DNA from 3 places in the Paenibacillus sp. FSL H8-0457 genome. Region 3 is predicted to be linked to each of the others. Evidence: a T-box and tRNA genes for the amino acid it is inferred to sense, from the RefSeq annotation. Region 3 holds a T-box; the other regions hold tRNA genes.
The links. A T-box is a leader RNA that pairs with one kind of tRNA and senses whether it is charged. The one in region 3 lies ahead of metG (methionine--tRNA ligase), so its partner is inferred to be a tRNA-Met.
Positions count from the first base shown of each region.

Region 1 (10,402 bases), 600 kb from region 3:
GCGGAGAAATTCCAATCGAACTCGGAGATAGCTGGTTCTCCCCGAAATAGCTTTAGGGCTAGCCTCGGAATGAAGAGTCGTGGAGGTAGAGCACTGATTGGGTGCGGGGCCCGCAAGGGTTACCAAGCTCAGTCAAACTCCGAATGCCATAGACTTATATCCGGGAGTCAGACAGTGAGTGCTAAGATCCATTGTCAAAAGGGAAACAGCCCAGACCATCAGCTAAGGTCCCCAAGTGTGTGTTAAGTGGGAAAGGATGTGGAGTTGCACAGACAACCAGGATGTTGGCTTAGAAGCAGCCACCATTTAAAGAGTGCGTAATAGCTCACTGGTCGAGTGACTCTGCGCCGAAAATGTAACGGGGCTAAACACACCACCGAAGCTATGGCTTGATGCGTATGCATCAGGGGTAGGGGAGCGTTGTATGTAGGTTGAAGGTGTACCGTAAGGAGCGCTGGACAGCATACAAGTGAGAATGCCGGTATGAGTAACGAAAAGATCAGTGAGAATCTGATCCGCCGAAAGCCCAAGGTTTCCTGAGGAAGGCTCGTCCGCTCAGGGTAAGTCGGGACCTAAGGTGAGGCCGAAAGGCGTAATCGAAGGACAACAGGTTGAAATTCCTGTACCACCGTAAACCGTTATGAACGATGGGGTGACGCAGGAGGGTAGTGACGCGGACTGATGGATGTCCGTCCAAGCAGTGAGGCTGATGTGTAGGCAAATCCGCACATCGATAAGGCTGGGCTGTGATGGGGAGTGAAAATTACAGTAGCGAAGGTCATGATCTCACACTGCCAAGAAAAGCCTCTAGTCAGGTGAAGGTGCCCGTACCGCAAACCGACACAGGTAGGCGAGAAGAGAATTCTAAGGCGCGCGGAAGAACTCTCGTTAAGGAACTCGGCAAAATGACCCCGTAACTTCGGGAGAAGGGGTGCCTCGGTAGGGTGAATAGCCCGAGGGGGCCGCAGTGAAAAGGCCCAAGCGACTGTTTAGCAAAAACACAGGTCTGTGCGAAGCCGTAAGGCGAAGTATACGGGCTGACGCCTGCCCGGTGCTGGAAGGTTAAGGGGAGCGGTTAGGGGTTAAACCCGAAGCTGTGAACCGAAGCCCCAGTAAACGGCGGCCGTAACTATAACGGTCCTAAGGTAGCGAAATTCCTTGTCAGGTAAATTCTGACCCGCACGAATGGCGTAACGACTTGGGCGCTGTCTCAACGAGAGATCCGGTGAAATTTTAATACCTGTGAAGATGCAGGTTACCCGCGACAAGACGGAAAGACCCCATGGAGCTTTACTGCAGCTTGATATTGGATTTGGGTACGATCTGTACAGGATAGGTGGGAGCCTAAGAAGCATGAGCGCCAGCTTGTGTGGAGGCGACGTTGGGATACCACCCTGATCGTATCTAGGTTCTAACCTGGTACCGTAATCCGGTACGGGGACAGTGTCAGGCGGGCAGTTTGACTGGGGCGGTCGCCTCCTAAAGAGTAACGGAGGCGCCCCAAGGTTCCCTCAGAATGGTTGGAAATCATTCGAAGAGTGCAAAGGCATAAGGGAGCTTGACTGCGAGACCTACAAGTCGAGCAGGGACGAAAGTCGGGCTTAGTGATCCGGTGGTACCGCATGGAAGGGCCATCGCTCAACGGATAAAAGCTACCCTGGGGATAACAGGCTTATCTCCCCCAAGAGTCCACATCGACGGGGAGGTTTGGCACCTCGATGTCGGCTCATCGCATCCTGGGGCTGAAGTAGGTCCCAAGGGTTGGGCTGTTCGCCCATTAAAGCGGTACGCGAGCTGGGTTCAGAACGTCGTGAGACAGTTCGGTCCCTATCTGTCGTGGGCGTAGGAAATTTGAGAGGAGCTGTCCTTAGTACGAGAGGACCGGGATGGACGTACCGCTGGTGCACCAGTTGTTCCGCCAGGAGCATGGCTGGGTAGCTACGTACGGACGGGATAAGCGCTGAAAGCATCTAAGCGTGAAGCCCCCCTCAAGATGAGATTTCCCAATTCGTAAGACCCCTTGAAGACGACGAGGTAGATAGGTTGGAGGTGGAAGTGCAGCAATGCATGGAGCTGACCAATACTAATCGGTCGAGGGCTTATCCAAAAACACCCCAAAAAGCGAAGCTTTGAAGCAACGCTGAATACTTTTCGGGGACCCCGATACCACATCGGGTAAATGCTACGGATTCTAATCAACGCAAATATCGTTTCGTATCTAGTTTTCAGGTGATCAAAACTGAATTGTAAGTGTACAAGCTATGCTTGCAAGGAGGATGGTCACGGCATTTGGCGATGCCGTATCCTGAATATACGTTTGGTGGCGATGGCGGAAGGGTTCCACGCGTTCCCATACCGAACACGACCGTTAAGCCTTCCAGCGCCGATGGTACTTGGACCGAAGGGTCCCGGGAGAGTAGGACGTCGCCAAGCGGTACATATTCCCTGATAGCTCAGTTGGTAGAGCACTCGACTGTTAATCGAGTTGTCACAGGTTCGAGTCCTGTTCGGGGAGCCATACGGAGAGGTGTCCGAGTTGGCCGAAGGAGCACGATTGGAAATCGTGTAGGCGCCAAAAGCGTCTCGAGGGTTCGAATCCCTCTCTCTCCGCCAGCAAGGACTTTATATACGGCCCGTTGGTCAAGGGGTTAAGACACCTCCCTTTCACGGAGGTAACAGGGGTTCGAATCCCCTACGGGTCACCACTTTCTTTAACGCATGTAACAATCCAGATGGAGGCTTAGCTCAGCTGGGAGAGCATCTGCCTTACAAGCAGAGGGTCGGGGGTTCGATCCCCTCAGCCTCCACCATATTTCATCCCCATAAAGTGAAGCTCACGCTTCGCAGGTAATTCCGATTACTTTTCGGGGACCCCATATAAGCAACCCTTTTAATGACGCGGGGTGGAGCAGTTCGGTAGCTCGTCGGGCTCATAACCCGAAGGTCGTAGGTTCAAATCCTGCCCCCGCAACCAATTTATATCGCAATTGCGATAATGCCTCTTGGAACTGTGGTGTAGAGGCCTAACATGCCTGCCTGTCACGCAGGAGATCGCGGGTTCGAATCCCGTCAGTTCCGCCATTCTTATTAGCTTCAGGGATGAGAATCCATATTGGGTTCGTCGGAGCTTAGCTTCGTTAGCATAGACTTCGCAGTCTCGAACGTAGTGAGAGTATCCCGTCAGTTCCGCCATTCTTTAACTCTTAGTAATAAGAGCCATTAGCTCAGTTGGTAGAGCACCTGACTTTTAATCAGGGTGTCGAAGGTTCGAGTCCTTCATGGCTCACCATCTTTACCAAGAGAGCTGGAAACGGAATACATATCATATTTGCGGACGTGGCTCAGCGGTAGAGCATCGCCTTGCCAAGGCGAGGGTCGCGGGTTCGATTCCCGTCGTCCGCTCCATTTTGCGCCCTTAGCTCAGCTGGATAGAGCGTTTGACTACGAATCAAAAGGTCGGGAGTTCGAATCTCTCAGGGCGTGCCATTTTTACAATCAGATGCTTAACTTATGAAATTTCTTTGTGCCGGTGTGGCGGAATTGGCAGACGCGCGCGACTCAAAATCGTGAGGGAAACCGTGGGGGTTCGAGTCCCTTCACCGGCATTAATTAACGGGATGTAGCTCAGCTTGGTAGAGCACCTGGTTTGGGACCAGGGGGTCGCATGTTCAAATCGTGTCATCCCGATTCAAACCGAAAGATCGCTTTCAGTATATCTGAAGGCGGTCTTTCTTTGTTATGGATAGAAATGATGCCAACGGCAAGAGCGGAACTGAATATTTTGACAGCATCCCGGTCACAATATGAAAAACATTGAATAGAAGGGGATAACCTTGAGTGTTTTTCATTTCTTCAAGAAACTGTTCAGAAAACGGTGGAGACGTTGGAGACGCGCGATTTGGTCTTGTTCGATCGTAGTGCTCGTAGGTGTCATGGTATGGTCCGGCCAGAATATAACCGATCAGATGAAGAGGCTGCTCACCGCTACTTTCGATGAAACGCCGCTGGCTGTTGAAACGATGCAATACCTGCAAATCGAGGATGATAAGCAGGAGGAACGCAGGCAGGATCAGAGGGAATTCATGCAGAAGCTGAATACCTCGAAGGGAAAGAAGCATGTTCATGTCCGCATCACGTATGTCTGCGGCATTGAAGAGCAGGATATGGGAAAGCTTACGGCGGACGGCATTTATGAACTGATGAATAAAAATCCTTTATGGCAGGGACGGTTGGATAATAAAGGGAATGTCTGGCTCGAGCAAACCGTATCCGACCTTTCACCCGCCTGCAAGCGGCAAGCCTATATGAGCATCGATGCCAACGGGAACTTAACGTTGTTTGACGGCCCGCCGGAAGAAGAGAAGGTCATGCGCACCTTCTTCCAACTGGATGTCGGCTCGATGGAATCCTCTTTGCCTAAAGACGTGATTCAGCAGCTTGAAGAAGGTATTCGAATTCAAGATATGGAAGAGTACAACAGTGTACTGTCAACCTTTAGCGACTATGCACGGGATATGGCCGAAAATGTCATGAGCCCTAGCCCTTGAAACATCCATGCTTGTCGCTTCATCACCAAAGCCGCAGCTGCCCGGAATTTTCCGGGCGGTTTTTTGGTGTTTAGCCGTTCCATCGGCGGTGCCGTCAGGGAAGATATAGAACTGTAGCTTATGGGATCAAAGTTTTTCCTCAATTGAGGCCGAACTTTTGTTATAATGGGAGAACGATACATATGTTCGCTTCATCAGAGGAGAGATTGGTTTGCGCATTTTAGGAATCGACCCGGGGATTGCGATTGTGGGCTTCGGGTTTGTCGATAAGGTTGGAAGCAAAGTCACGCCGGTCCAGTATGGCTGCATCCAGACGGAAGCCCATACACCGGATGAAGAGAGGCTGCATCACGTGTATGAAGGCATGCTGCAGCTTATCGATAAATATGAGCCGGAGGCCGTTGCGTTCGAGAAATTATTTTTTAACCGCAACGTCACCACCGCGATGTCCGTATCCCAGGCGAGAGGAGTTCTCATACTGGCGGCGGTCCAGCGCGGACTCCCGATTGCAGAATATACGCCTATGCAGGTTAAGCAGGCCATCGTCGGCTATGGCAAGGCGGAGAAGAAGCAGGTACAGGAAATGGTCAGGATGTTCCTGAAGCTTCAGAGCATCCCAAAGCCCGACGATGTGGCGGATGCTCTAGCCGTGGCAATCTGCCACGCCCATTCCTACACACTTAATTCCAAATTAAATGAGGTATTGCGAAAATGATCGATTTTTTACGGGGACAGGTTGTCCACTTAGAGAGTGAATATATTGTGCTGGATGTTCAAGGCGTAGGATACCGGGTGTTTTGTCCGAATCCGTATGCTTTTGCCAAAACGGAAGGAACCGTGACGGTCTTCACCCATCATCACGTTCGTGAGGATGCCATTCTGCTGTTTGGGTTTCCGACGCGGGAGGAGCAGAAGCTGTTCCGTAAGCTGATCGAGGTCTCGGGAATCGGCCCGCGCGTGGCGCTCGGCATACTCGGCGGAGGATCTCCGGATCATGTGGTTTCCGCGATCTATCAAGAGAATATATCCTTCTTGATCAAACTTCCGGGAATCGGCAAGAAAACAGCGCAGCGCATGATTTTGGATCTTAAGGATAAGCTTGAGGGCTTCGGGAATGCGAGCATGATGACCGGTCTTTTTGCCATCCAGGAGCCGGAAGCGGATGATGGCGGCTCGGCATGGTCCGAGGCTCGCGAGGGCCTGAAGGCGCTTGGTTATACGGATAGCGAGCTGGATAAAGTCTGGCTGAAGATCAAGGATTCCGGCGCAAGCGGCGAATCCGTCGATGTGCTCATGAAACGGGCACTGCAGCAGCTATTCGCTGGATAGATAGAGCATCGCTGCAAGAGAGGAGTTATATAGATGGATGATCGAATTATTTCTGCCAATCTGATGATGGACGAACAGGCTGTCGAACTTAGTCTGCGTCCTCGTTATTTGGCTGAATATATAGGACAGAATCAAGTAAAGGAAAATTTGAAGGTATATATCGAGGCTGCAAAAATGCGTAACGAGGCGCTTGACCACGTGCTGCTGTACGGTCCTCCGGGACTAGGCAAAACGACGCTGGCCAATATTATCGCCAATGAGCTTGGCGTTAATCTGCGGACGACGTCCGGCCCGGCCATCGAACGGCCTGGCGATCTGGCGGCGCTTTTGACCAATCTGCAGGAAGGAGACGTCCTGTTTATTGACGAGATCCACCGGCTGCACCGGACGGTGGAGGAAGTGATGTATCCGGCCATGGAGGATTTTGCGCTGGATATTATGATCGGGAAAGGGCCAAGCGCACGCTCCGTTCGCCTGGATCTCCCGCCGTTCACCCTAATTGGCGCGACAACCCGGGCTGGCCTGCTCTCAGCGCCGCTGAGGGACCGTTTTGGTGTGGTAAGCCGTCTGGAATTCTATACGGTAGATGAGCTGAGCTACATTGTGTCACGCAATGCCGATCTTTTGGGGATCGAGATATTGGGAGAGGCTGCAGAAGAGATTGCCCTAAGATCTCGGGGGACACCGCGCATTGCGAACCGCCTGTTGAAGCGGGTACGCGATTATGCGCAGGTTCGGGGCGACGGCATGATCACGCCAAGCATCGCGCAGGAAGCGCTGAAGATGCTCCAAATCGATCCGATGGGCCTGGATTTTATCGATCACAAAATGCTGAACGCCATGATCAAGAGCTTCCGCGGGGGACCTGTGGGACTGGATACCATTGCCGCAACCATCGGGGAAGAAAGCCAAACCATAGAGGATGTTTATGAACCGTATCTTCTACAGATCGGTTATTTGCAGCGTACGCCGCGGGGACGCGTCGTTACGCCTACAGCTTATCAGCATTTAGGCATTCCCTTTCCGGAGGATCGCCGCTAGCTGAAGGAATCATGACATTTATGCCATATACCATATCCTATTAGTTACGGGAGGAAAGACATACATGGATAGGAACTGGACGAAATCATTATTCGGTTGGACCACCAAAGGACTCTTGTCGCTGGCTGTTGCCGGAAGCTTATGGAGCGCGCCCGCCGTGCAAGCAGCCGCCCCTTCGTTAGATACGATTCGGGTTGCGATGTTCCTGGATCTGGGAAGCCAGTATAAATCGACGACGAATGCCGTGACGCTGAAATCCGCCGAGGCTCTGACCGCATCGCTGCTTGCCTCCAGTATTCATCAGACTCTGATGAGTATCCCTGCGAACCAGCAGGTCCGGATGAGCGTGGATACATACCGCGTTAAGGTGCTTGAGACAACGGATTGGAAAGCCGCTTCGGAAGCAGCGAAAAAGCTGCAGGCGACAAGTGACAAACCGATGCTGTTTGCGGATGGCAAGGTGTACAAGCTGTACGCCGGCATGTACGGTACAGAAAAAGCGGCCGCGGATGCGGCTGCGCGTACAGCGAAGACAGCGGCTGCATATTTGAATGGGCAAACGCCAGCCGTTAAAGGCGCGCTGCATCTGTCTGCCGGATCGTACGGATCGGAGACAGAGGCCGAGACCGTGCGTAAGGCGTACGCCGATGCCGGTCTGGATGCATTCAATGTTATGGTGCCGTCCGGGGAAACTTCGGCTTATGAGGTGTGGGTAGGCGAAGCGGCGAACACAGCCGATCTCGCTGCCGTCAAGAAAGAAGCTGCCAAAGTATCCGGCGGCCTGGTTGAACAGAACGCCAACACGCCGGGTCTTATCATAAGAAGTGACGTAAGCCTGAATCTGGCGGCTCCCCAAGAGGTGACGCATTACATGCTGTCAGGTAATCAATCCGTTCTGCGGGTTGACGGGAAATCAGGAGCGGGAACGAATGTGAAGGAGCGATCCGATCGCTCCTATCGGGGCGCTTTGGAGATCGGGCAAAAGAGCGGTCAATTATACCTCGTCAACGAATTGCCGTTCCAGCAGTACCTTTATTCCGTCGTGGGGGCGGAGGTGCCGTCTTCTTGGGGAACCGAGGCTCTGAAGGCACAGGCCGTGGCAGCGCGCAGCTATGCGCTCTTCCAAGGAAATAAGTTCGAAGTAGCGCATGTCGTGGACACCACGCTGAGCCAGGCCTACTATGGGACGGCTTATGAGTATCCAAGCATTATTCAGGCAGTGGATGCAACCGACGGCGAAGTCGTCATGAAAGACGGCAAAATCGTGGAAACCGTGTTTTCCTCCAACAGCGGCGGGATGACGGCGGACTCCACCGAGGTCTGGGGCAACCGTAACGATCTGTTTGCTGCGGTGGAAAGCCCTGGCGACTCCTCATCCCAGGCCGCGCTTAAAGCTTGGTATCATGTGCTTCTTCCGAGTGGCGTTACGGGTTACGTGCGTGAGGATAATGTAAAGGAAACCGGCAATGCAACATCGGCAGGGCTTCCTTATATGACCGTTACCGCGAAGGATACCAACGTGCGTCCGCTGCCGCTGATCCAATCGAACGTTGAGCCCGTAAGCAAGATGAATCCGGGAGAAACGGCCGTCGTCCTGGACAAAGTCGCGGAATCCAACAGCTTCGAATGGGTTCGTGGGCCTTATACTTCGGATCAATTGCTGGCCACTTTAAAAGGAAAAACCGCCAATAGCCTACCGGCCTCCATCACTTCGCTGGATGTAACGGAACGAGGCCCATCGGGGCGGGCTCTTACGGTGAAAGCCAACGGTCAAGTTCTGGACGTAAAATATCCGGATATGTTCCGGTCGGCTTTTAACGGTCTGCCAAGCACTTTGTTTGATATTGAATCGACCGGAAGTTATACTGTATTGAGCGCGAATGGTGCGGTATCAACGGTTTCGAGCGGTCAAACGGTATCCGTCATTTCCGGAAGCGGAAACGGAAACGTCAAAGGCTCCGGTACCGTGGTGATGAATGGAACGGGGACAGCACGCGTAATCGAAAGCTCTCCGGGCTTTAAATTTACCGGTAAAGGCTTCGGCCACGGACTGGGCATGTCGCAATGGGGTGCCAAAGGAATGGCTGACGAAGGGTATGATTATAAGCAGATACTCCAACACTATTACCGCAACACGACTATAACGAAGGACTGACCGACATGAATGTGGATTTGTATGATTTTGAATTACCCGAACACTTAATTGCGCAGACGCCGCTTCTGGATCGAAGTTCTTCCAGGCTTCTCACGCTTAACAAAAAGAGCGGACAGATCAGCCACCAGACGTTTGCGGATATCATAGACAGCCTGAATCCGGGCGATACGCTCGTTTTAAACGATACGAAGGTAATCCCGGCTCGATTGTTCGGCGAAAAGGAGGATACAGGCGCGAAAGCCGAGGTCCTTCTGCTGAAGAATATGGGAGAAGATCGCTGGGAAGCACTCGTAAAACCCGGCAAGAAGCTGAAAAAGGGAAACGTGATCTCCTTTGGCGAGGGGAAACTAAAGGCGGTCATCGAGGAGGAAGGAGAAATGGGTGCTCGCACCTTATCCTTCTCGTATAAGGGGATTTTCCAAGAAATCCTGGATGAACTGGGCCAAATGCCGCTCCCGCCTTATATTAAGGAAAAGCTGGATGATCGCGATCGTTATCAGACCGTATACGCGAAGCATGAAGGATCCGCAGCCGCGCCGACGGCCGGCCTTCATTTCACGGAGGCTCTCCTGGAACAAATACGTGCCAAGGGAGTCGACATCGCTTTTATTACATTACATGTGGGACTGGGAACTTTCCGCCCGATGTCCGTGGACCAGGTCGAGGACCATGTCATGCATGAAGAGTACTATTCCCTATCCCAGGAAACGGCAGACCTGCTAAACGAAACGAAGCGGCGCGGCGGCCGGGTTATCGCCGTAGGGACTACCTCCTGCAGAACGCTGGAGACGGTAGGCTCACAGTTAAAGGGCGAGCCTCTGCGCGAGAGCAGCGGCTGGACAAGCATTTTCATTTATCCGGGATACTCTTTTACCGTGGTGGATGCGCTGATTACGAATTTTCATCTGCCGAAATCCACGCTGGTCATGCTGGTCAGCGCGCTGGCCGGACGCGAACACATCATGCATGCGTACAAGGAAGCCGTAGACAAAGAATACCGTTTCTTCAGCTTTGGCGACGCGATGTTTATCTATTAATTTCGGAGGTTGGTTATTACCATGGCAGCAGCTGTTACTTACGAACATATTAAAACGTGCAAACAATCGGGCGCCAGGCTCGGCAGAGTGCACACCCCCCACGGCGTAATCGATACGCCGACATTCATGCCTGTAGGAACGTTGGCAACCGTAAAAACGATGAGCCCGGAAGAGCTTAAAGCGATGGATGCCCACATTATTTTGAGCAACACCTATCACCTCTTCCTGCGACCGGGACATGATATTGTGAAGGAAGCAGGCGGACTGCACAAATTCATGAACTGGGACCGGCC
Region 1 is NZ_CP150293.1:1,813,532-1,823,933, forward strand. Features, by position in the region: rRNA gene MHI43_RS07765 (23S ribosomal RNA) at 1-2,107, shown strand, start outside; rRNA gene rrf (5S ribosomal RNA) at 2,317-2,433, shown strand; tRNA gene MHI43_RS07775 (tRNA-Asn) at 2,443-2,518, shown strand; tRNA gene MHI43_RS07780 (tRNA-Ser) at 2,522-2,613, shown strand; tRNA gene MHI43_RS07785 (tRNA-Glu) at 2,631-2,705, shown strand; tRNA gene MHI43_RS07790 (tRNA-Val) at 2,735-2,810, shown strand; tRNA gene MHI43_RS07795 (tRNA-Met) at 2,898-2,974, shown strand; tRNA gene MHI43_RS07800 (tRNA-Asp) at 3,005-3,081, shown strand; tRNA gene MHI43_RS07805 (tRNA-Lys) at 3,214-3,289, shown strand; tRNA gene MHI43_RS07810 (tRNA-Gly) at 3,331-3,405, shown strand; tRNA gene MHI43_RS07815 (tRNA-Arg) at 3,410-3,486, shown strand; tRNA gene MHI43_RS07820 (tRNA-Leu) at 3,526-3,605, shown strand; tRNA gene MHI43_RS07825 (tRNA-Pro) at 3,614-3,687, shown strand; gene MHI43_RS07830 (BofC C-terminal domain-containing protein) at 3,834-4,547, shown strand; gene ruvC (crossover junction endodeoxyribonuclease RuvC) at 4,759-5,262, shown strand; gene ruvA (Holliday junction branch migration protein RuvA) at 5,259-5,876, shown strand; gene ruvB (Holliday junction branch migration DNA helicase RuvB) at 5,910-6,917, shown strand; gene MHI43_RS07850 (SpoIID/LytB domain-containing protein) at 6,982-9,072, shown strand; gene queA (tRNA preQ1(34) S-adenosylmethionine ribosyltransferase-isomerase QueA) at 9,078-10,109, shown strand; gene tgt (tRNA guanosine(34) transglycosylase Tgt) at 10,131-10,402, shown strand, end outside.
Region 1: it has a tRNA-Met gene. The T-box ahead of metG (methionine--tRNA ligase) is inferred to sense a tRNA for this amino acid. The anticodon was not compared.

Region 2 (10,402 bases), 3.4 Mb from region 3:
CGCTTTGTCAGGTCCCCAGGAGCCGGCAGGATACGATTCCAGCTCGCCCTGGTTCTCTCTCCAAGCGCTAGCGATGCGATCCACGAAGGACCAAGCGGAAGCCACTTCGTCCCAACGCGTAAAGTAGGTGGAATCCCCGCGGGCAGCATCATGCAGCAGACGCTCATACGCTTCAGGAGAGTTGATGCCCACGATGCAGCTTTGGCAGAAGTCCATCGCAACCGGAGCGATCTCGGACTCGGAGCCCGGCTTCTTCGCGTTGATCTTTACGTAGATGCCTTCCATCGGGTTAACCCGGATAACGAGCAGGTTAGGCTCCAGGGAATGCTTTTGGCCCAAGTATACGTTGGTTGGCATCCGTTTGAACTCTACGACCACCTCGGTCGTCTTAACCGGAAGGCGCTTGCCCGTGCGGATATAGAACGGTACGCCCGCCCAGCGGAAATTATCCACGAAGACTCTGGCCGCAAAATAGGTTTCCGTATTGGATTCCGGATTCACCTTATCCTCTTCACGGTAAGCCGGCAGATCTTTGCCGCCTGCGGAACCGCTCGTATACTGACCGCGAACCACGTTGTTCTTGACTTCTTCGTTTGAGGCATATGGACGCAGGGAGCGAAGCACCTTCACCTTCTCATCGCGAATATCTTCTGCGAGCAGACGGCTAGGCGGCTCCATGGCAATCATGGTCAGCAGCTGCAGCATATGGTTTTGGCCCATATCCCTGAGTGCCCCCGCATGGTCGTAATAACCCCCGCGCTCCTCGACGCCAACCGTTTCACCAAGCGTAATTTGGATGTTGGCAATATGCTTATTGTTCCACAGAGGCTCGAAGAAAGCATTCGCAAAACGGATAACCTCGATGTTCTGCACCATTTCCTTCCCGAGGTAATGGTCGATCCGATAGATCTCCTCTTCCTTGAACACTTTACGGATCTCTTCGTTCAGCTTGGCAGCGGACTCCAGATCGTAGCCGAACGGCTTCTCGATCACAAGACGGTTCCAGCCCTCTCCGTCAAGCATGCCGCCCTTCATCAGGTTGAACGATACGCTGCCGAACAATTCCGGTGCAAGCGCGAGATAGAACAAGCGGTTGCCCGGTATATTAAATTTCGTTTCCAATTGCTCCGTTTGTTCGCGGAGCTCACGGAAACCGTCAATATTGTTGATATCTAAAGATTTATATTCAAAATGCTGTGCAAATGCATTCCATTCACTATCCTGTTCCGAACTATATCGGCAGAATTCCTGAATCGAACGATACACGTCCTCCCGAAACTCCTCTTGGGTGCGCGGACGCCGCGCCACGCCGATTACAGCAAAATCCTCATCCAGTTTTCCTTCACGATAAAGACTGTAGATCGCCGGAAACAACTTACGTCTTGCCAAATCACCAGTCGCTCCAAAGATGAAAAATACAGCTCCCGGTGTCTTCATTGTATCTAGATTTTGATTTTCAGCCATGGCTCCTCATTCTTTCTATGAATTATAGTGTATTTTTATGCATCGGCACTTAACTCGATGTGATGACATTTTAGCATATTCATTTCAAGTATGCTATCTCATTCCGTATTTTTTCATCGGAGTTTCAGATATTATTTTCAATATTCTATTGTAATGACGGGAAATCCGATCGTTATTCTACTGCTTTTCTTCACCGAATCTTCATGCACCGCGATCTGCATATGAATCGGCGTGTCGCCGCTCTTCACAAAAGTCCCCAGCGAAGGCGCCTCATAGGATCGGCTGATCGTTGTAACATCCGCATAATCCTCAACGGAACGAAGCGGAAGCTTTCGGGCTACAGCCTTTTCTACTTGGGCCATCGTTCCATCCACGCTGCCTGACTTCGTTGCATATCCTTGAATGGACGCATTCCACGTATTCGGTATGCCTGCTTGCTCCATCCGTTCTTGAACATGCTGCTGAAGGCTCACCATTTCCCGGGCCTGCGCTGCCGCCTCTCCGACAAGCATGACTCTGACATAACTATGGCCTTGCTTCGTGAGGGCCCAATCCAAATTCACGGAGACGCCCGATCGATCGCCTTCCGCTTGGAAAACGTCATTTCCTTGAAGCTCGTTTGAGGTAATGCCGGAAAGCCCTATTGCGCGAGCCAATTCTTCGGCTGCTGTCTTAGCTTGATCCTTAGAAATCGAATTTATCATTTCGCCTTGAATTTTTACCGTGAGGAGCGCGGAAGGATCCATATGTTCCTGTCCAAGGGCTGTAAGAAGCTCCATATTGCTTTCGGCTGTAGTCCCTGCTTCTGATGCTCCATTCGCCGTTCCCTTCCAAGCTGACGCCTCTGCCGTTTGCGGAACCGATTCCTCCCCATTGCGTTCCGTTGTTCCCGCAAAACCCGCCATCATCCCTGCTGCCCCGCACAGCAACAACATCATCACAATCAGCTGTAAACGTATCTTCCGCATCGTCAGCCACGCCTCCTCGTACGAATCTATCAATCTAGTAAAAGGATGGCCGCCTCACTGCAGATTTATACATCGCCATATAAAATGATCCTGCTATTACCGTTTTAAAAATCTCTCTTCCCCTTAAATAAATAAAAAAAGCCTCCCGATTGGGGAGTCTTTAAGCCTGCCTATCATTGTTTACATGGATATGTTGATACCCGACGCGTCGCATCACGGATCTGTTTAGAACCGCGCTCAGCATCTCAAAACTGTTTATTTCACGTTCATAAGCATAAAAAAAGAGCCGGCACTCCTTACTCAGCCAGCCCATTTTTATAAGCGTAGATGGCAGCTTGGGTCCGATCCTCTACCCCCAGCTTGCCCAAAATATTAGTCACGTGAAACTTCACGGTTTTGATGCCTATAATCAAATCATCGGCAATGTCCTGATTGGATTTGCCCTGTGCCAGCAATCGCAGCACTTCCATCTCCCGGTCCGTCAGGTCATTATGCGCGGGCGCTTCATTTTGCGGATGGCGGAAACGATTCATCATCTTCGAAGCGACCTGGGACTCCAGAACCGACTGGCCCCGTGCGGCGGCACGTATAGCATCGGCGACCTCGGAAGCCCGGGAGGTCTTCAGCAGATAACTGAATGCGCCTGCTTCAATGACCGGATACATCTTCTCATCGTCCAGATAGCTGGTCAGTACGATCACCTTAAGATTCGGAAATTGCTTCATCAGCTCCCGCGTGGTCTCAATGCCGTCCATCCCATCCATGACCAGATCCATCAGCACCACGTCAGGATGATATTCCTGCGCCAGGCGTATGCCTTCCTCGCCGCTGCCCGCTTCGCCTACCACCTCAATGCCGTCTTCTGTGCCAAGCACGGCAGCCAAGCCGATCCGCACCATCTCATGATCATCCACCAGCAGTACCTTAATCGGTGCTTCCATCTCCATCCCCCCGTTTGCGTTCTTCGTTTATGAGCGGCACGATAATCTCAATCCGGGTCCCTTTACCCGGGGCCGTGATGAATTGTAACGAGCCGCCGATTTCCGTCACCCGTTCCTGCATGGTCGAAAGACCGTAGGAAGTCTGTTTCTTGTCGTCCAGTTCGAACCCGACCCCGTCATCTCGCAGCATTACCCGAACGGTGTTCTGCCTGCGATGAATCCGGATGTCCATTTTTTCCGCCTTCGAGTGCCGAAGCGTATTCGACATGGCCTCCTGAATAATGCGGAACAGATGATTTTCAATCCCTTTAAGCAAATGTATGTCATCGTCCATCTCAAACGTAATTTCCATAGGCACTTTGATCCGCAATTCCGTGATCAAATCCCGCAGCCCCTGTTCCAGTGCTTTTCCTTCGAGATATACCGGCCGCAGATGAAGGAGTAGCGCCCTCATCTCGGACTGTGCCACAGCCGACATTTCCTCAATCAGAGCCACCTGGCGCTGCGCTTTGTCAAAATCCTTATCCAGCGTCCTGCCCACAGCTGTTGCCGTCATCGAGATGGCAAACAGCTGCTGAGAAACCGCATCATGGAGCTCGCGCGCCAGACGCTGTCTCTCTTCTACGATCGCCGTAACCCTGGCCTGCTCGGCTAGCTGGGCATTGTTCGTGGATAACCGCTGCAGGGAAGACACCTGATCCTCCCAGCGCTTGCTGATCTTCACCAGCTGTTCTCCAAGCCGGCCCACTTCGTCTTCGCCGATGTCCGGCATGACGTCCGTCAGACTCCCTTTTTCCCAGTTCACGAGTGTTTCCCTAACGAGATCGACCCGCCGTTTTACCCGGTATCCCTGGAAGAAGCCATAAATCGCTCCCAGCCCGATCGGCAGCAATACCAGGGTTATGCCTGCCTCGATCCGGTTCTTCCACGTCTCAAACGGTTGAAGATAACCATATGTATATAATAAATAAAGGACAACGAGCATGACAACCAATCCCAGAAGGGTCCCCTCACGCATACTTCGGGTAATGATATTTGCTTTCTTTTCCGTTTCCACGGGGCAACCCTCCTGAATGGTTTACACAAAACAATACGTTTATTATGTCATTCTTATATTCAAATCTCCGCCTAAATAAGAAACGATAAATTTCATTTTATATTCGCTGGTCTCATAATTGGGCGATTGATATTTCACTCGGTTCAATATGCCGGTTTCCTTCCGGTCGTCCATATGAATCGATCCAAACAAGATGAATGCTTCGATCTCCACCCCGTAATAGTCCGGGATCATCAGATCGATATCACCGAGCATTCCGTGGAACATGAGCACCGTTTGGCGTTCCTCGGGAAGCGCCAGGGACAGATCCACATCTGCTTCCCCGAGCACATGCCACACGCTCAAGCTGCGCATCACCCAGGGTGCACGGTCCCAGTCAAAGTTGGACATAAAGTTCTGCTTCTGAATATATCTGGTCGTGGTATGGGCCCGTTTGGACTTGCCGTAGAAAATACCCAGCGATATCAAACTGACGCCAATAATCAACATAAGATGCTCGAGCAGCAGCAGCACGGCTCCGACGCCGAGCAGAATGTACCCCTTCTTCACATGGCCTTGCCTGATCTGAAGGACGCCCGCGAAGATGAGCAATAGGGCGACAATGGTGAAGAAACCAAACCATCGGCCGAAAAGCATAATAAAACCCAAGCTGATTAAACCTACTGCTATCCAGCGGTTTCTGTCCATGTCGCACCTCCTTGATGACCAAGATATAAGCTCGGAAAAGCCATATCAGTGAGATGTTCCCCACTGTATGGCTTTGCCTGTACTATACGACAATCTCATTCGTATAGCATATCATATGAACACGGTATTCGAATACGCTTTGTTCTTATTTTGCTGACTTGCTGAGGAATTACTCGGATTTCGAGGATTTCCCCATTTTGTTTTTCAACGCTTGCAGCTGCTCATCCACCTTCAGTTGCTTCTCAGCATCCACTGGACTTGTGTATGCTGCGTTGTTAGGGCGGTATGGTGCGCGAAGCACATCAGCTTCAGCTTCCATTTGCATGATTTTTTCTTCCATGCGGTGGAAGCCCATCGAAGCACTGCCGCTTTCAATGGTATGCAGGCTGCTCACTTGAGACATTTGCTTCTTCGCTTTCGCCATTTGAGCGCGAGCTACAAGCTCATTGCGCTTGTTGCGCATTTTGTAGAACTCGTCTTTCATTTCATGCAGCTGAGCAACAAGCTCTTTCGCTTGAGCCTCGGATTGCAGGTGCAGTTCCACGTACTCGGTTTCTTTTTGATCGAAATAGATCTTTTCTTCAAGCAGCTTGCGAGCCACTTCTTCTTGACCGTTTTTCAGAGCCAATTCCGCCTGAGCTTCACGTTGTGCCGCCATCTTCACAGCCTCATCGACGCGCTGCTTCATGCGACGCTCATTTGCCATTTGCTTCGCAACCGTTACCTCTGCTTCATGAATTTCTGCCTCCATGTCGCGCAGGTACTGGTTCAGCATTACGATCGGATCCTCCACTTTATCCAGCAGCTCGTTCACCGATGCTTTCGTCATATCCTTAATTCTTTTAAATACTCCCATGTTATTTATCTCCCTTCTCATAGTTCGAAAGTTTTTTCTTCAATTCTTCGATTTCTTTTTGCATGGCTTTTCTTTCAATATCCTTCATCATCGCATCCAGATCGGAATCGGTGGACGCGTTCGTTCTTGTGCCGTTGGGACGGTCATATTTGGGACCAAAGCTTCCATGCTCATTAGGATTAGGGTAGCCTTGATGACGTCCATAAGCGTCATTGTAGCTGTTGTAGCCTGGCCCCGGGCCCGGATGGTCGTTGTAACGGTATCCGCCGCCATGTCTTCCTTGCGGTCCGTACGGATCGTGATAATACGGCTCTTTAGGAACGACGAGGGTTGCAATCAGATAGATCAACAGCGTTGTACCGCCTGTGAAAAAGATACTGACTACAAATATGATTCTAAGTAGGGTAGATTCGACTCCGAAATGATCGGATATACCGCCGATCAACCCTGTGAACATCTTGTCTCGGGTGGAACGGTACAATCTTGTCATGGTTACTCCTTTCCGCTGTTATTCAGCTTTTGCTTCAAGCGGGCAAGTTCCTTTTCCAATACCGTGGAGACGGATTCTCCAGCCTGATCCATGTATTCCTGCCCCATGCGGCGTAAATCGCGAAGGCTTCTGGCTTCCAGTTCCCAGTCGCTGATACGGTCCTCGAGGCGATTGAACATCTTCGGTACATCATGACCCCCGCCATAGGATCCCGTACGTTCATTCATTTTTTGCTGAAGACGAAGGGTTTCCACTCGGGCAACATAATACTGGCGTTTGCTGTAGACCGTCTGATATTCCATCCGCAGCTCACCGAGCTGCTCCTCGATTTCTTTCAACGACTCCAGGCTTGAGGATAACAGGCCTTGATACTGTTCAATCTTTTCCTCATAAATCAGCTTCTCCTGCAATGCCAGCTTGGCAAGATGCTCTTCGCCGGCCTTCAAGGCAAGCAGTGCCTGCTCTTCGCGTTTAAATCGCATGGTTTCCGCTTGATCCACCTGCTGTTTCAGCTGTCTGGAATGTACTTGGCATTGCTGCTGCAGCTTCTCGGCCTCAGCAATGTCCTGTCTGGTTGAATGTAGGAACTGGTCAATCAATCGAACCGGATCCTGGCTCTGCTCGAGCTTTTCATTCAATGTTGCTACGGTTATGTCTCTTATCCGCCGGAAAACACTCATATCGGCTTAGCCCTCCTCATCTATCATGATCTGATCTGTTGTTTATGCAGGTTATATAATGTAGTGGTTCCTTATCAATAACGGGGTCTTCCATTCTTCAATCGGGACACTCCGTAGATGATTAAGATGACACCAAGGATCGGACCGATCAGCCAAGACAGTTTACCCATCAACCAGATGATCCCGATACCGAGAATGATCCATCCCATCAAGGTATTGCCTCTTCGAATTCCGTAATATCCCAAAGCAACCATCAGTATCGGAATTAGAAGACTGAACAACCATCCAAGCAGAGGACCGAATACTCCCAGAAGAACCAAGATCCCTAAACCAATCAACAGGATACTCATTCCATTGCCTTTTGAATTCCTCATTTATACACCGCCTTTCTGTTGTTTGATCGTTGTTTCATTTGTTCAACCTTATGACTCTATTCTAGGTAATTTCGAGTTTGACTAAAACGGCCTGTGGACGGTTTTTGGACCTAGACCTAAGGCGGGGCTTCCTATAGACCTACGTCCAACCCCTGCACTGGTCTGCAGTTTTTGCGTTACATCCGTGAACGAACACACTCCTGTTACCGTATCACTTATTGAAGGAACATCGATCTACAGGAGAACGACTTCAGCAGCTGCGATTGGGAGTGGACTTGTCGTGTGGATGCATCGATGGAGAGACAACAAAAAAAGGAATGCAGACGTTGATCGTCTACATTCCTTTTGATTGATGCCGGTGAAGGGACTCGAACCCCCACGGTTTCCCTCACGATTTTGAGTCGCGCGCGTCTGCCAATTCCGCCACACCGGCTTACACAATGGCGTGCCCTAAGAGATTCGAACTCCTGACCTTTTGATTCGTAGTCAAACGCTCTATCCAGCTGAGCTAAGGGCACATATGTTTGTTATGGAGGCGCCACCCAGATTCGAACTGGGGATAAAGCTTTTGCAGAGCTGTGCCTTACCACTTGGCTATGGCGCCAGAAATAAAAATGGAGCGGACGACGGGAATCGAACCCGCGACCCTCGCCTTGGCAAGGCGATGCTCTACCGCTGAGCCACGTCCGCAAACATAAAATCAATGGCTGGGGATATAGGATTCGAACCTATGCATGACGGAGTCAAAGTCCGTTGCCTTACCGCTTGGCTAATCCCCAATATGATTTTGTAATATGGGGCGATCGAGGGGAATTGAACCCCCGAGTGCCGGAGCCACAATCCGGTGCGTTAACCACTTCGCCACGACCGCCATATTGTACTATAAATTGATTCGATTGGCAGGGGCAGCAGGAATTGAACCCACACTAACGGTTTTGGAGACCGCTGTTCTACCTTTAAACTATGCCCCTAAAAACTGGTGGAGGATGATGGATTCGAACCACCGAACTCGAAGAGAGCAGATTTACAGTCTGCCGTGTTTAGCCACTTCACTAATCCTCCAGAATGGTGCCGGCGAGAGGACTTGAACCCCCAACCTACTGATTACAAGTCAGTTGCTCTACCAATTGAGCTACACCGGCGTATAAAATTATAAAAGGTACATGGTGGCTCGGGACGGAATCGAACCGCCGACACGAGGATTTTCAGTCCTCTGCTCTACCGACTGAGCTACCGAGCCATAGAGCTCATTTCGGACTTTGACGAATCCCATATCGGATACGCATCTCATCCCAAAGTCATCTATGAAACTTGTAAAAATGGCGGAACTGACGGGATTCGAACCCGCGATCTCCTGCGTGACAGGCAGGCATGTTAGGCCTCTACACCACAGTTCCACGAGGCACTATCGCTATTGCGATATAAATTGGTTGCGGGGGCAGGATTTGAACCTACGACCTTCGGGTTATGAGCCCGACGAGCTACCGAACTGCTCCACCCCGCGTCATTAAAAGGGTTGCTGCAATGGTGAAAAATCATGGTGGAGGCTGAGGGGATCGAACCCCCGACCCTCTGCTTGTAAGGCAGATGCTCTCCCAGCTGAGCTAAGCCTCCGTAACAAAGCGACTTTTATCATACCAAAATCTGATATAAGAAGCAAGTGTTTTTTAAGAAAGGATTCTCATCCTCTGATGCATTAAAGAAAGTGGTGACCCGTAGGGGATTCGAACCCCTGTTACCTCCGTGAAAGGGAGGTGTCTTAACCCCTTGACCAACGGGCCTTGCTTAAAATAATAGTGGCGGAGAGAGAGGGATTCGAACCCTCGAGACGCTTTTGGCGCCTACACGATTTCCAATCGTGCTCCTTCGGCCAACTCGGACACCTCTCCATAAATGGCTCCCCGAACAGGACTCGAACCTGTGACAACTCGATTAACAGTCGAGTGCTCTACCAACTGAGCTATCAGGGAACAATATTCAATTCAAGTGATTGATCACCTGAAAACTAGATACGAAACGATATTTGCAGCACATTAGACTCCGTAGCATTCACCCGATGTGGTATCGGGGTCCCCAGAAAGTATTCGGCGTTGCTCCAAAGCTTCGCTTCACTTTTTGGGGTATTTTTTGGATAAGCCCTCGACCGATTAGTATTGGTCAGCTCCATGCATTGCTGCACTTCCACCTCCAACCTATCTACCTCGTCGTCTTCAAGGGGTCTTACATACTGGGAAATCTCATCTTGAGGGGGGCTTCACGCTTAGATGCTTTCAGCGCTTATCCCGTCCGTACGTAGCTACCCAGCCATGCTCCTGGCGGAACAACTGGTGCACCAGCGGTACGTCCATCCCGGTCCTCTCGTACTAAGGACAGCTCCTCTCAAATTTCCTACGCCCACGACAGATAGGGACCGAACTGTCTCACGACGTTCTGAACCCAGCTCGCGTACCGCTTTAATGGGCGAACAGCCCAACCCTTGGGACCTACTTCAGCCCCAGGATGCGATGAGCCGACATCGAGGTGCCAAACCTCCCCGTCGATGTGGACTCTTGGGGGAGATAAGCCTGTTATCCCCAGGGTAGCTTTTATCCGTTGAGCGATGGCCCTTCCATGCGGTACCACCGGATCACTAAGCCCGACTTTCGTCCCTGCTCGACTTGTAGGTCTCGCAGTCAAGCTCCCTTATGCCTTTGCACTCTTCGAATGATTTCCAACCATTCTGAGGGAACCTTGGGGCGCCTCCGTTACTCTTTAGGAGGCGACCGCCCCAGTCAAACTGCCCGCCTGACACTGTCCCCGTACCGGATTACGGTACCAGGTTAGAACCTAGATACGATCAGGGTGGTATCCCAACGTCGCCTCCACACAAGCTGGCGCTCATGCTT
Region 2 is NZ_CP150293.1:6,174,459-6,184,860, forward strand. Features, by position in the region: gene zwf (glucose-6-phosphate dehydrogenase) at 1-1,464, opposite strand, end outside; gene MHI43_RS27800 (YwmB family TATA-box binding protein) at 1,602-2,432, opposite strand; gene MHI43_RS27805 (response regulator transcription factor) at 2,729-3,379, opposite strand; gene MHI43_RS27810 (sensor histidine kinase) at 3,357-4,430, opposite strand; gene liaF (cell wall-active antibiotics response protein LiaF) at 4,473-5,117, opposite strand; gene MHI43_RS27820 (PspA/IM30 family protein) at 5,287-5,973, opposite strand; gene MHI43_RS27825 (PspC domain-containing protein) at 5,975-6,463, opposite strand; gene MHI43_RS27830 (PspA/IM30 family protein) at 6,466-7,143, opposite strand; gene MHI43_RS27835 (hypothetical protein) at 7,218-7,517, opposite strand; tRNA gene MHI43_RS27840 (tRNA-Leu) at 7,871-7,950, opposite strand; tRNA gene MHI43_RS27845 (tRNA-Arg) at 7,959-8,035, opposite strand; tRNA gene MHI43_RS27850 (tRNA-Cys) at 8,048-8,121, opposite strand; tRNA gene MHI43_RS27855 (tRNA-Gly) at 8,133-8,207, opposite strand; tRNA gene MHI43_RS27860 (tRNA-Gln) at 8,222-8,296, opposite strand; tRNA gene MHI43_RS27865 (tRNA-His) at 8,313-8,388, opposite strand; tRNA gene MHI43_RS27870 (tRNA-Trp) at 8,415-8,488, opposite strand; tRNA gene MHI43_RS27875 (tRNA-Tyr) at 8,495-8,579, opposite strand; tRNA gene MHI43_RS27880 (tRNA-Thr) at 8,584-8,659, opposite strand; tRNA gene MHI43_RS27885 (tRNA-Phe) at 8,682-8,757, opposite strand; tRNA gene MHI43_RS27890 (tRNA-Asp) at 8,838-8,914, opposite strand; tRNA gene MHI43_RS27895 (tRNA-Met) at 8,945-9,021, opposite strand; tRNA gene MHI43_RS27900 (tRNA-Val) at 9,056-9,131, opposite strand; tRNA gene MHI43_RS27905 (tRNA-Glu) at 9,224-9,298, opposite strand; tRNA gene MHI43_RS27910 (tRNA-Ser) at 9,315-9,406, opposite strand; tRNA gene MHI43_RS27915 (tRNA-Asn) at 9,412-9,487, opposite strand; rRNA gene MHI43_RS27920 (23S ribosomal RNA) at 9,645-10,402, opposite strand, start outside.
Region 2: it has a tRNA-Met gene. The T-box ahead of metG (methionine--tRNA ligase) is inferred to sense a tRNA for this amino acid. The anticodon was not compared.

Region 3 (10,402 bases):
AAGAAAATGCTGCCTTTCACTTCGGCATGGTTCTGATTGTACTTCAATTGATTGATGATTTCCGATGCGCTCTGCCAGCCGATTTCGCTGGTTCCCAGCTTGTAGGGGGCATGACCGATCAGAAGATCTACGCCGGTTCCTTGTACTTCGCTTGCCCACCAGTCCACCAGCTTATCATAGTCGGCTGCCGGATTACTCATGCTCCAGTAGATCTGCGGTGCAACGTAATCGATCCAGCCGTTCTGGATCCAGGTCCGCACATCGGCATACATGCTGTCATACGCCGTTACACCGGCCTTCGTATCCGATCCCGTCTTATCCACGGACTGGTTACGCCATACGCCGAAAGGGCTGATTCCGTATTCGACGTCCGGTTTCACGCGATGAATGCTCTCTCCGAGTGATTGGACAAAGGCATTGATATTTCCGCGGCGCCAATCCGCCAGATTGGCGTAGGCCCCATTATTGAACTCGCGGTATGCCGCGTCATCGTTAAAGACCGTATTGGACGGATAGAAGTAGTCGTCCAGATGGATGCCGTCAATATCGTATCCGTTAACGACCTCCATGATCGTATCGATGATATGCTGCCTGGCTTCTGGAATCCCAGGGTTGATGTACAGCTGCTTGCCCGTATTCACGATCCAATCCGGATGGCTTAGCGCAACATGGGACGGATGGAGCGATGCCGTCAAAATATCGGTGTTCGCCCGGAATGGATTAAACCAAGCGTGAAATTCCATATTCCGTTTGTGCGTTTCCTCTACCATGAAAGCAACCGGGTCGTAACCCGGATCGGCACCTTGAATGCCCGTCAACACTTTCGACCACGGTACCATGGTGGAAGGATACAATGCATCACCGGCCGGACGTACCTGCACGTACACGGTATTGATGCCGACATCCTGGAGCGAATCCAGCAAGGCGATGTAAGAGGCTTGCTGCTGTTCCGCGCTGGTCTTCGTTTTCGGCCAGTCCAGATTGAACACGGTGGATATCCAGGCCCCTCTGACTTCATCCCCGGTTGATACCGGCGGAGGAACGACGACCGAGCCCGTGGACAGCGAGATGCGCTGTGCCGCCTGATTCCACTCCACTTGAACGCCCAGATTCTCGCTGATGAAACGCAGCGGAACCATGACCCGGCCGTTCTTGATTTCAACGGAAGCATCCAGTGCTACCGATGATCCATTCACGAGGGCGGTTTTTTTGCCGGATGTCAATTGCAGGCTCGAACCGTCCTTTCCGATGGTTACCGTCTTCGACTTCTGATTCCAAGCGACCGAAGCGCCAAGTCCTTCACTGATGATCCGCGTAGGAACCATGGTTACGTTAACCTTCGGCAATATGTAAGGAGATACGTCACTGTTCAGGTTTACACCGTCCAGCTGAATGCTGATACGAGCCGCCTTCGCTTGCGCGGTTGGGACCACCGACGGGAGACACAATAACAGCATGATCAGCACCAACAACCATCTACGAAGCTTCATTTCTATTAATCCTCCGAAAATATGAAATTTGCAGGTAATCTAACCTATTACTATAACCATGTAAATATGACGGTTCAGTTTAAAAAAGCATCTGTCACAAGCGGACAGATGCCACATTACGATTCGTTGACTAATTCGTTATGAACGTCACGCAAATCCTGAAGTCGATTCTCATCACGCTTGAAATATTCCACAAGCGTCTCAATTCTCGTAATGGAATCCCAGCTCAAGTGATGCTCGATTCCTTCAACGTCCCTGTAAATGTTTTCATCCTGTACACCGATCATCTCAAGGAATTCCTCAAGCAAATGATGACGTTCCATGAGCCGCTTGCCCATTTTTTTGCCTTTGCTGGTCAGAACCAAACCACGATATTTTTCATAGATCAAATATTCGTCTTTGTCCAGCTTTTGAATCATTTTCGTGACGGATGAGGGGTGAACCTCCAAGCCTTCGGCAATATCCGAAACGCGCGCATATCCTTTTTCGTCGATCAACTTGTAGATGCGCTCCAAATAATCCTCCATGCTAGGTGTCGGCATCTTATTCCCTCTTTTCTATAATTACATAACCCGTGCCATAAAACTGTTTTACCTGCATTAGTAATGATACATGTTTTTGAGACCCGTTGGCAAGTCCTGGTCCAATCCTCATGTTAATATGGGCCTATGTCAATATGGACCTATGAATTGAACCAGCCTTACCCAACATCATTAGAATTTAAGCCATTCCGGCGTAATGCCTTGCAGCCAAATCGTGATTTTGTACATTTGATCCGTGAAGAGCAGAACCCCCATCAGAATCATCAAAACGCCGCCGACCTTCATCAGCGTGCTTGAATATTTAAGAATCCAGCGGGTGGAGCCGATGAAAAAGGCCAGGATGAAAAACGGTACCGCAAACCCGAGCGAATATGAAGTGATCAGCGGGAACCACGTTCCCGGATCGGAAGCTGCAAGCGCGATGATCGCCGTCAAAATCGGTCCTACGCAAGGCGACCAGCCTGCGGCGAAGCCGATACCAAATAGAAATGTTCCTATGTATCCGGTCGGTTTAGATTTAAAATTGAATTTCCGGTCCTTCATGAGAAATTTAGGCTGGAAAATGCCGATAAGCATAAGTCCCATCACGATGATCAGCAGCGCGGATAACTGGCGAATCAGATCCTGGTATTCCGTGAAGAACTCCCCGAACAGGCCTGCCCCCCAACCGAGAGTGTAATAAACAGCAGAAAACCCAAGGATGAACGCGAGTGTGTGCGTCATGGTCCGGAAACGGACCTCCTTGCGGTTCTGTTCGTTCTTTAAGTCATTGACCGACATGCCTGTAATAATGGATAAATAGGACGGGTACAGCGGCAGGCAGCATGGAGATATAAATGAAGCGAAACCGGCCGCAAACGCGATGCCGATATTAATATCAGCCATTTGATTTTAGAACCCCCTTATGTCGTAAAGCCCTTTTTGCCGACAAGCGTAATGATGAGCAGGCTGATCAGCAGCAGCACGATGGTGGCGCCGGGTGCCAAATTAAATACGCCGGCAAGCATCAGTCCCCCGATAACGGCAATTTCGGAGATGATCACCGATAATACGATGGAGCTTCGGAAGCTTCTCGCCAGCAATAAACTGATCGCTACCGGAATGGTCAGCAATGCGGAGACCAGAAGCGCGCCCACAATCTTGATGGCGGTACTTACGACAAGCGCCGTCAGCACCGTAATGATCATGTTCATCCACTTGACGGGCAGGCCGCTGACGCTGGCCGCATCCTCCTCGAAGCTGAGCAGGAAAAATTCCTTGAAGAACATAACCACCACCGCAATGACAACGACGGTTACGCCGCCTACCATATAAATATCCGTGGAATCCAGCGTATAGATGCTTCCGAACAAATAACTCATGACATCCGTATTATAGCCCATTCCCAGCGTGAAAAACAGCGAGGCCAGCGCAACGCCGCCCGACATAATAATGGCGATTGACAGCTCGGCATAACTTTTGTAGGCCTTTCTCAGCTTCTCAATCGCAAAAGAGGCCAGCACCGCAAATACCAATCCTGCGGCAAGCGGGTAGACTTCGATCAAAAATCCGAGGGCCACGCCCGCTATCGTGACGTGCGACAACGTATCGCCGATCATCGACAGCCTGCGCAGCACGAGGAATATTCCGATAAGCGGGGCCGTAATCCCGATCAGAACCCCACCGATCAGCGCCCGCTGGAAAAAATCGCTAAGCAAAATATCAAGCAATGACAACGTCTCCTTCTCCTGCATCCATAAGTTTGTTTCTATGATTATACGAGCGAATGCTGCAAGTCCACTTCCGCGCAGTTTTCGATTTCATGGGAATGCCGGACGAAAAACTGAATCTTCCCGTTCTGCGATACCGGCGATTCGCCCAGGTAGTCTTTGACCATGTCCAAATCATGGGTGACCATCAGGAACGTCATATGGTGATGGGCATGCATATGGGTGATCAATTCAAAGAATCCGGCCTGGGTCTCCGCATCAATGCCGATCGTCGGCTCGTCCAGTATAAGCAGATCCGGACGATTGATCAGCGCGCGAGCAAGGAATACGCGCTGCTGCTGGCCTCCGGACAGGGCGCCGATCCGCTTATCGGCAATATCCTGAATGCGCATCACTTCCAGCGCGTCTTCGCATTTCTGATGGTCCAGGCGGCTCAAACGGCGAAACATTTTTTTTCGATTATATAGACCGGACATGACGACTTCGCGCACGGTGGCAGGGAACAGCGGGTTGAACGCATTTTTTTGCGGAACATAACCTATTCGCTCCCAGTCCTGGAATTTACGGATCGGCTGGCCGAACAGTTCAATGGTCCCTTCCGCGGCGGGAAGCAAGCCGACGATCATGCGGAGCAGGGTGGTTTTTCCCGCGCCATTAGATCCGACGATGCCAACGAAGTCCCGCTCTTTTATGGTGAAATTAAGATCCTTGATCACCTGTTGATCCCGGTAATGAAAGGATACATCCTTGATTTGTACGATAGGTTGGTGGCAATCCTGCGCTGCCGGCTCCATAAACAGGCCGCCTTTCTCTCTGTAGTCTCTCTATAATAAATATACGAGTCCGTATACGTTCATAACACGAAAGAAGAGGGGGATATGATCCCCCTTCTTCCTTATTGTAAAGCCTTCGTTAGATTTTGCAAATTTTTCTCCATCAGCGTGAAATAATTCTCGCCGCTGCTAGCCTGCTCCTTGGTCAGCCCCTCCACCGGATTCAGCACCAAGGTTTCCACGCCCGCTTCATTGGCCAGCGTTTTGGCCAGTTTATCCGATACGAGTTCTTCGAAGAAAATATATTTCACTTCCTTCTCTTTCACCGTCTTAGTCAGGTTCACGATATCCTGCGCTCTCGGCTCGGCGTCTGGCGACAGTCCCATAATCGCATGCTGCGTCAAACCGTAGTCCCGGCATAGATAACCGAATGCCTGGTGGGATACGACGATATCTTTTTTCGGCAGTTTGGACAGCTCGCTCGCAAAGTCGTTATCCAGTTTGACCAGCTTCTCTTTTAACGCTTCATAGCGCTGTTCATAGCCGTCCTTATGTTCCGGATCGACCTCGACCAGGCTGTTCTTGATATTTTCTGCCATGACCAGTGCGGATTTCGGGCTTACCCAAGTATGCGGATCCGTATGATGGGTATCCGTGTTCGTCTCGGCTGCCTCTTCCTCGTGATCATGGCCAGCATGATCTTCTTCGGTGCCTTCCTCATGGCTGTGGTCGTGCGCTTCAGCGCCTTCTTCATGACTGTGGTCGTGTTCCTCTTCATGGGCTGCTTCACCATGCCCGTGGCCATCATCCCCCACGGCGTCGATCAGTTGGATCCCTTGGGAAACGATGACTGGTTTCACTTGCGTATCTTTATCGAGACCCTTTAAGAATCCAGGCGCCCAGCCTTCCAACCCTGCACCATTATAAAGAAACAGCTGAGCCTTGGATGTATTGACGATATCCTGGCTCCGCGGCGTCCAATCATGAGGTTCCACGCCCGTTGGCAGAAGATTCACGACATTGACCTCGTCTCCGCCGATTTCCTTCGTAAATTCATATATTGGATAGAAGGTCGTAATGACGTTAACCTTGCCTTCAACAATGCTTCCGCCGGATTTGCTTCCGCAGCCCGACAGGATGAGCATCGCCAGCAACATCGAAGTTACGCTCCAGGTCCAGCCGTTCAGTTTGTTCTTGCTCTTTCTCTTGTTCATGTTCATCTCCCCCACATTCGCTCCGCTCAACTAATCGTAAACTTTACTAAAAAGATTATAAGAGCAGTTCGACGTGATTGTCAACCAAATCGTAAAAGTTACTATTAGTTTTTCATATAGAACTCATGTCCCCCGTATTAGAGGAAAAAAATAACGGCGTACCCTTAACAGGGTACACCGTCTGATCCAACTTAATTCAACGCAAGCGTCATTTATTTCACGATGGCGCCGTTTGGCATGCCCTCCGGCACGGTTGCCAGCGTGAGCTGATCCCCGTAGGAAGCGGCCAAAATCATGCCTTGCGACATTTCGCCTCTAAGCTTCACCGGCTTCAGGTTCGTCACGCAAATCACTTTGCGTCCCACCAATTCCTCCGGCGTATAGAACTTCGCAATGCCGGACACCACCTGCCGCTGCTCAAACCCGAGATCCAGCTGCAGCTTCAGCAGCTTGTCCGCTTTCTTGACCGGCTCGGCGGCGATGACCTGTGCTACGCGCAGCTCAACCTTGGCAAAATCCTCGATGCCGATTTCCTCTTTGAGCTCCACAGGCTCCGCTCCGCTATCGGCGGACGAAGCTGCCGCCGAACCCGTAGGCTCTTCCTCGGCTGCCTTCTTGCCGCCAGTCATGGCTTCAGCGATGTAGGCCACTTCCAGCTCCGCATCCAGGCGAGGGAAGATCGGCTCGCCCTTTTGAAGCTTCGTACCAGCCGGTATGGCTCCGAGCTGGCGTCCGCTTTCCCAAGTTGTCAATTCCCCTTCCGCCAAGCCGAGCTGTTCCCACATTTTCTTCGGCGTGCGGGTCAGGAACGGCTGCAGCAGGATCGATGCAATCCGCAGCGCCTCGACCAAATGGCTCATGACGGAAGCAAGTTCATGCCGTTTGCTCTCGTCTTTGGCCAGCGTCCACGGCTGGGTCTCATCGATGTATTTGTTGCTGCGGCTGACAAACTGGCTGATCGCCGTCAGCGCAACCGAGAACTCCATATTCTCCATGGCAGTTTCGACTTTGTCATAAACGGACTTGGCCGCTTCCTCGATTGCGGCATCAAAAGGCGTTACGCCTGCCGAGAAAGCCGGAACCTCCCCGTCAAAGTATTTATCAACCATGGCCACGGTGCGGTTCAGCAGGTTGCCCAAATCATTGGCGAGGTCGGAGTTCACCCGCTCTACGAAGCTTTCCGGCGTAAACGTGCCGTCCGCCCCGAACGGAACTTCGCGCAGCAAGTAATAACGAAGCGCGTCGAGACCATACCGGTCGATCATCGTGACCGGGTCGACCACATTCCCTTTGGATTTGGACATTTTGCCGTCCTTCATGAGCAGCCAGCCGTGGGCAAACACTTTTTTCGGAAGCGGCACATCGAGCGCCATCAAGATGATCGGCCAATAGATCGTATGGAAACGCACGATTTCCTTGCTCATCAGGTGAACGTCCGCTGGCCAGTATTTGTCATACAGGCTGGTGTCCTCCGTACCGTAACCGAGTGCCGTGATGTAGTTCAGGAGTGCATCAATCCACACGTAGATGACATGTTTCGGATCGCTCTTGACCTTAACCCCCCACTCATAGGTTGTACGGGACACAGCCAGATCCTCAAGACCCGGTTTAATGAAGTTGTTGATCATCTCGTTCTTGCGGGATACCGGCTGAATGAAATCCGGATTCTCCTCGTAATACTGAAGCAGGCGGTCCACATACTTGCTCATGCGGAAGAAGTAGCTCTCCTCCTTCACGAGCTCCACCGGCCGTCCGCAGTCCGGACAATTGCCGTTGACCAGCTGACGTTCCAGGAAGAACGACTCGCAAGGCGTACAGTACCACCCTTCGTATTCGCCCTTGTAGATGTCGTCCTGCTTCAGCAGACGTTCAAATACATCCTGCACCACCGTGGTGTGGCGCTTCTCCGTGGTACGAATGAAGTCTTCGTTCGATATGTCCAGCTTTTTCCACAGATCCTTGATGCCTGCCACGATGTCGTCAACGAACTGCTGCGGGGTTTTACCGGCCTCTGCCGCTTTGCGTTCGATCTTCTGCCCGTGCTCATCGGTCCCCGTCAAATAACGGACATCGTATCCGCGAAGCCGTTTGTAGCGGGCCATGGCGTCGCCGGCCACCGTTGTGTAAGCATGTCCGATATGCAGCTTGTCGCTCGGATAATAGATCGGCGTCGTAATATAAAACGTCTTTTTGTCTGCCATTGTAACCTTCCTTTACCGTGAAATTGATTGTCGCATCAAGCGATTCCTTAGGAAAACCAGCAGTAAACAGCAAAAAACCCCCGCCCCTATGGGACGAGAGTTATTCTCACGTGTTACCACCCAAATTCCCCGTACCCTTGCGGGCAACAGGCTCATCTGCCGTCATACGGCGTCCATTAACGCTGGCTCACGCCGCTTCTTTACGGCAGCCACTGGCTGCAGCGCTCAAAAACGGATCCTCCAAGACCATTTTCCGAAATTCGCCAAGACCGGTTTCCAGCTCCTCCGGCTCTCTGTTCAAGGCAAGCTTTTCGTACTTATCTCTTCCTCGGATATACCTATAATTTCTTACATTTTAATCAAACGAGCCGCAGCGTGTCAAGGTGTGCATCGATCCAAGGCATCCCCCTGGCTGCGGGCGGCATGCTTTCGATTATCATCCATATGATACCCCAAAAAAATCGCTATTCCTCTGTCCATGAAGACGACATCTTATCCTTGCGCGGCGGGACCAAATCGATGCCTCCAGGATGAAAGGGATGACATCTCGCGATCCGCTTAGCAGCCAGCCAGGAGCCCTTCAGCGCACCATGCACCTCAATCGCTTCCAGGGCATATGCCGAGCAGGTTGGATAGAAGCGGCAAGTCGCCGGTTTCAGAGGAGAAATGAATTTCCGATAGAAGTGTATCGGCACCTTCACTACCCTGCGCGCCGTGCTCATGCCCGGCTGTCCCGATTTCCTCCACCGGCCTGCGAAGTTTCCTTATCGTTATTGTCCTTGCCGCAGTCCCGGCAGTATCCGAACACTTCGAATTTATGCTGGACCACCTGGAAATCGTCCGGTGCATCGGTCAGCTGCATCGGGCAGAAGGTAATCGGATATGTCTTCTGGCACTGCAGGCAGATCATGTGATGATGATGGTGTTCTTCGCTGCAGCGTCCCCGGAACTTGACGCCTTCCTCGAACACGACTTGCTCCAATACACCAAGCTCGTACAATACCCGAAGATTCCGGTATACCGTATCAAAGCTCAAACCGCTGTACTTCCGGCCCATATATTCGTATACATCCTTGGCCGTCAAATATCCAGGATGTTCCCCAAACAATTTGGCAAGCGTCTTGCGCTGATCGGTAATGCGCAGCCCATGTTCCGACATGGCGTCGATGATCTGTTCCGTCGTAAGCATACGCAATAACCTCCTCTACTTGAAGATACTCTCTCCTTATAATGCCTGAAAAAAATGACAGCGTCAATGAAAGCGGTTGTGAACAGGCAAACCGCCTGACAAGCAGCCAGGAGCTTGAAAGGCTAACAGACGGCATAAACCTGCCCCCTCCCTCGGCAAAAACCAACAAAAAGGACAGCCCGGGCCGTGTTTCGGCTGATGGGCTGTCCGCTTGTTGTTTATGAATAAATAGGATTAGTTCTTCACTTGCGGCAGAGGCTGGAGCAGTATGTTGATCGGCAGGCTGCTTCCCGGTGCTGCCGTAAACAGAATTTCCACCGTCTGCTCGTAATTTCCCGTACGATAGAGAACGGCGGCTTCATTCGGCGCAGATACCGCGCCACCGCTTGTGTTCGGCGTCTGAATGATGTTTCCGTTCACCATCATCGCGCCCATGTATTTGCCTCCGCGCGGATTCAGCGTGATCAGCGTATTGGGTGCTACGCGGTGCAGCTTGATTTTGTACAGAACGCCGAAGTTGCCGGCGTTGGATTGATATGAACCGTTAATGCCGTCATACCCTTCCAGGTTCGGATCGTTTGTCTTATCACCAAGCGCAAGACGCGTTGGCGTGTTGCCTACCAAATCATAGGATTCAATGATTCGCGTCGAGTCCGGGTAGGTTCCCCGGTTATGAACGCCATCGCTCGGGTGAAGCTTCAGGTATGGCAGTTTCTGGATCGGATCCTTGGCTTCATCGATCATGATGACATCATATCGAATCGGCGAATCCGAATACAGGTCGGCAAACATGGACAGCACCTGCTGATTCTTCATGGTTTGCGCGCTCAAATCTTGCAGGATGATCCGGCTTTCGCCAGGGGCGAGCGAAATCGTCTTGAATGCATCCGCTGACTGCATGGACTCGAGATAGCGCTGCACAGCCGCTTTCCCCGTAGCAGTCGGAATGTTGATCGGACCGCCCAAACCGGTATACTCGGTGGTCAGACGCGCCGTCATCGTGTTGATGTTGGTCGCTACGACATACATCTTCATGTTCTTCCCGGTTGCATTCAAGTGGTGAATCATGAAGCGCGTGCTGGCATTGCCGATCTCGCGATATACGATACCTTCCTGATAGACGGTTTCCGGAGAGTTGCTGCGAATCAACAGGTACGGCTCGGAGCTTCTCGTAATCGGCATCAGATTCCATGTCGGCACGGCCGATCCGTCAAACGTGTATTTGTCGCCGATGCCCGTAAATAATTGATTGAATTGATCGCGCGTATACAACACTTCGCTTGT
Region 3 is NZ_CP150293.1:2,412,808-2,423,209, reverse strand. Features, by position in the region: gene MHI43_RS10530 (family 10 glycosylhydrolase) at 1-1,490, opposite strand, end outside; gene mntR (transcriptional regulator MntR) at 1,607-2,032, opposite strand; gene MHI43_RS10520 (cytochrome c biogenesis protein CcdA) at 2,204-2,917, opposite strand; gene MHI43_RS10515 (metal ABC transporter permease) at 2,935-3,765, opposite strand; gene MHI43_RS10510 (metal ABC transporter ATP-binding protein) at 3,786-4,535, opposite strand; gene MHI43_RS10505 (zinc ABC transporter substrate-binding protein) at 4,637-5,728, opposite strand; gene metG (methionine--tRNA ligase) at 5,941-7,929, opposite strand; T-box leader at 8,016-8,267, opposite strand; gene yidD (membrane protein insertion efficiency factor YidD) at 8,394-8,651, opposite strand; gene MHI43_RS10490 (Fur family transcriptional regulator) at 8,648-9,118, opposite strand; gene MHI43_RS10485 (copper amine oxidase N-terminal domain-containing protein) at 9,353-10,402, opposite strand, start outside.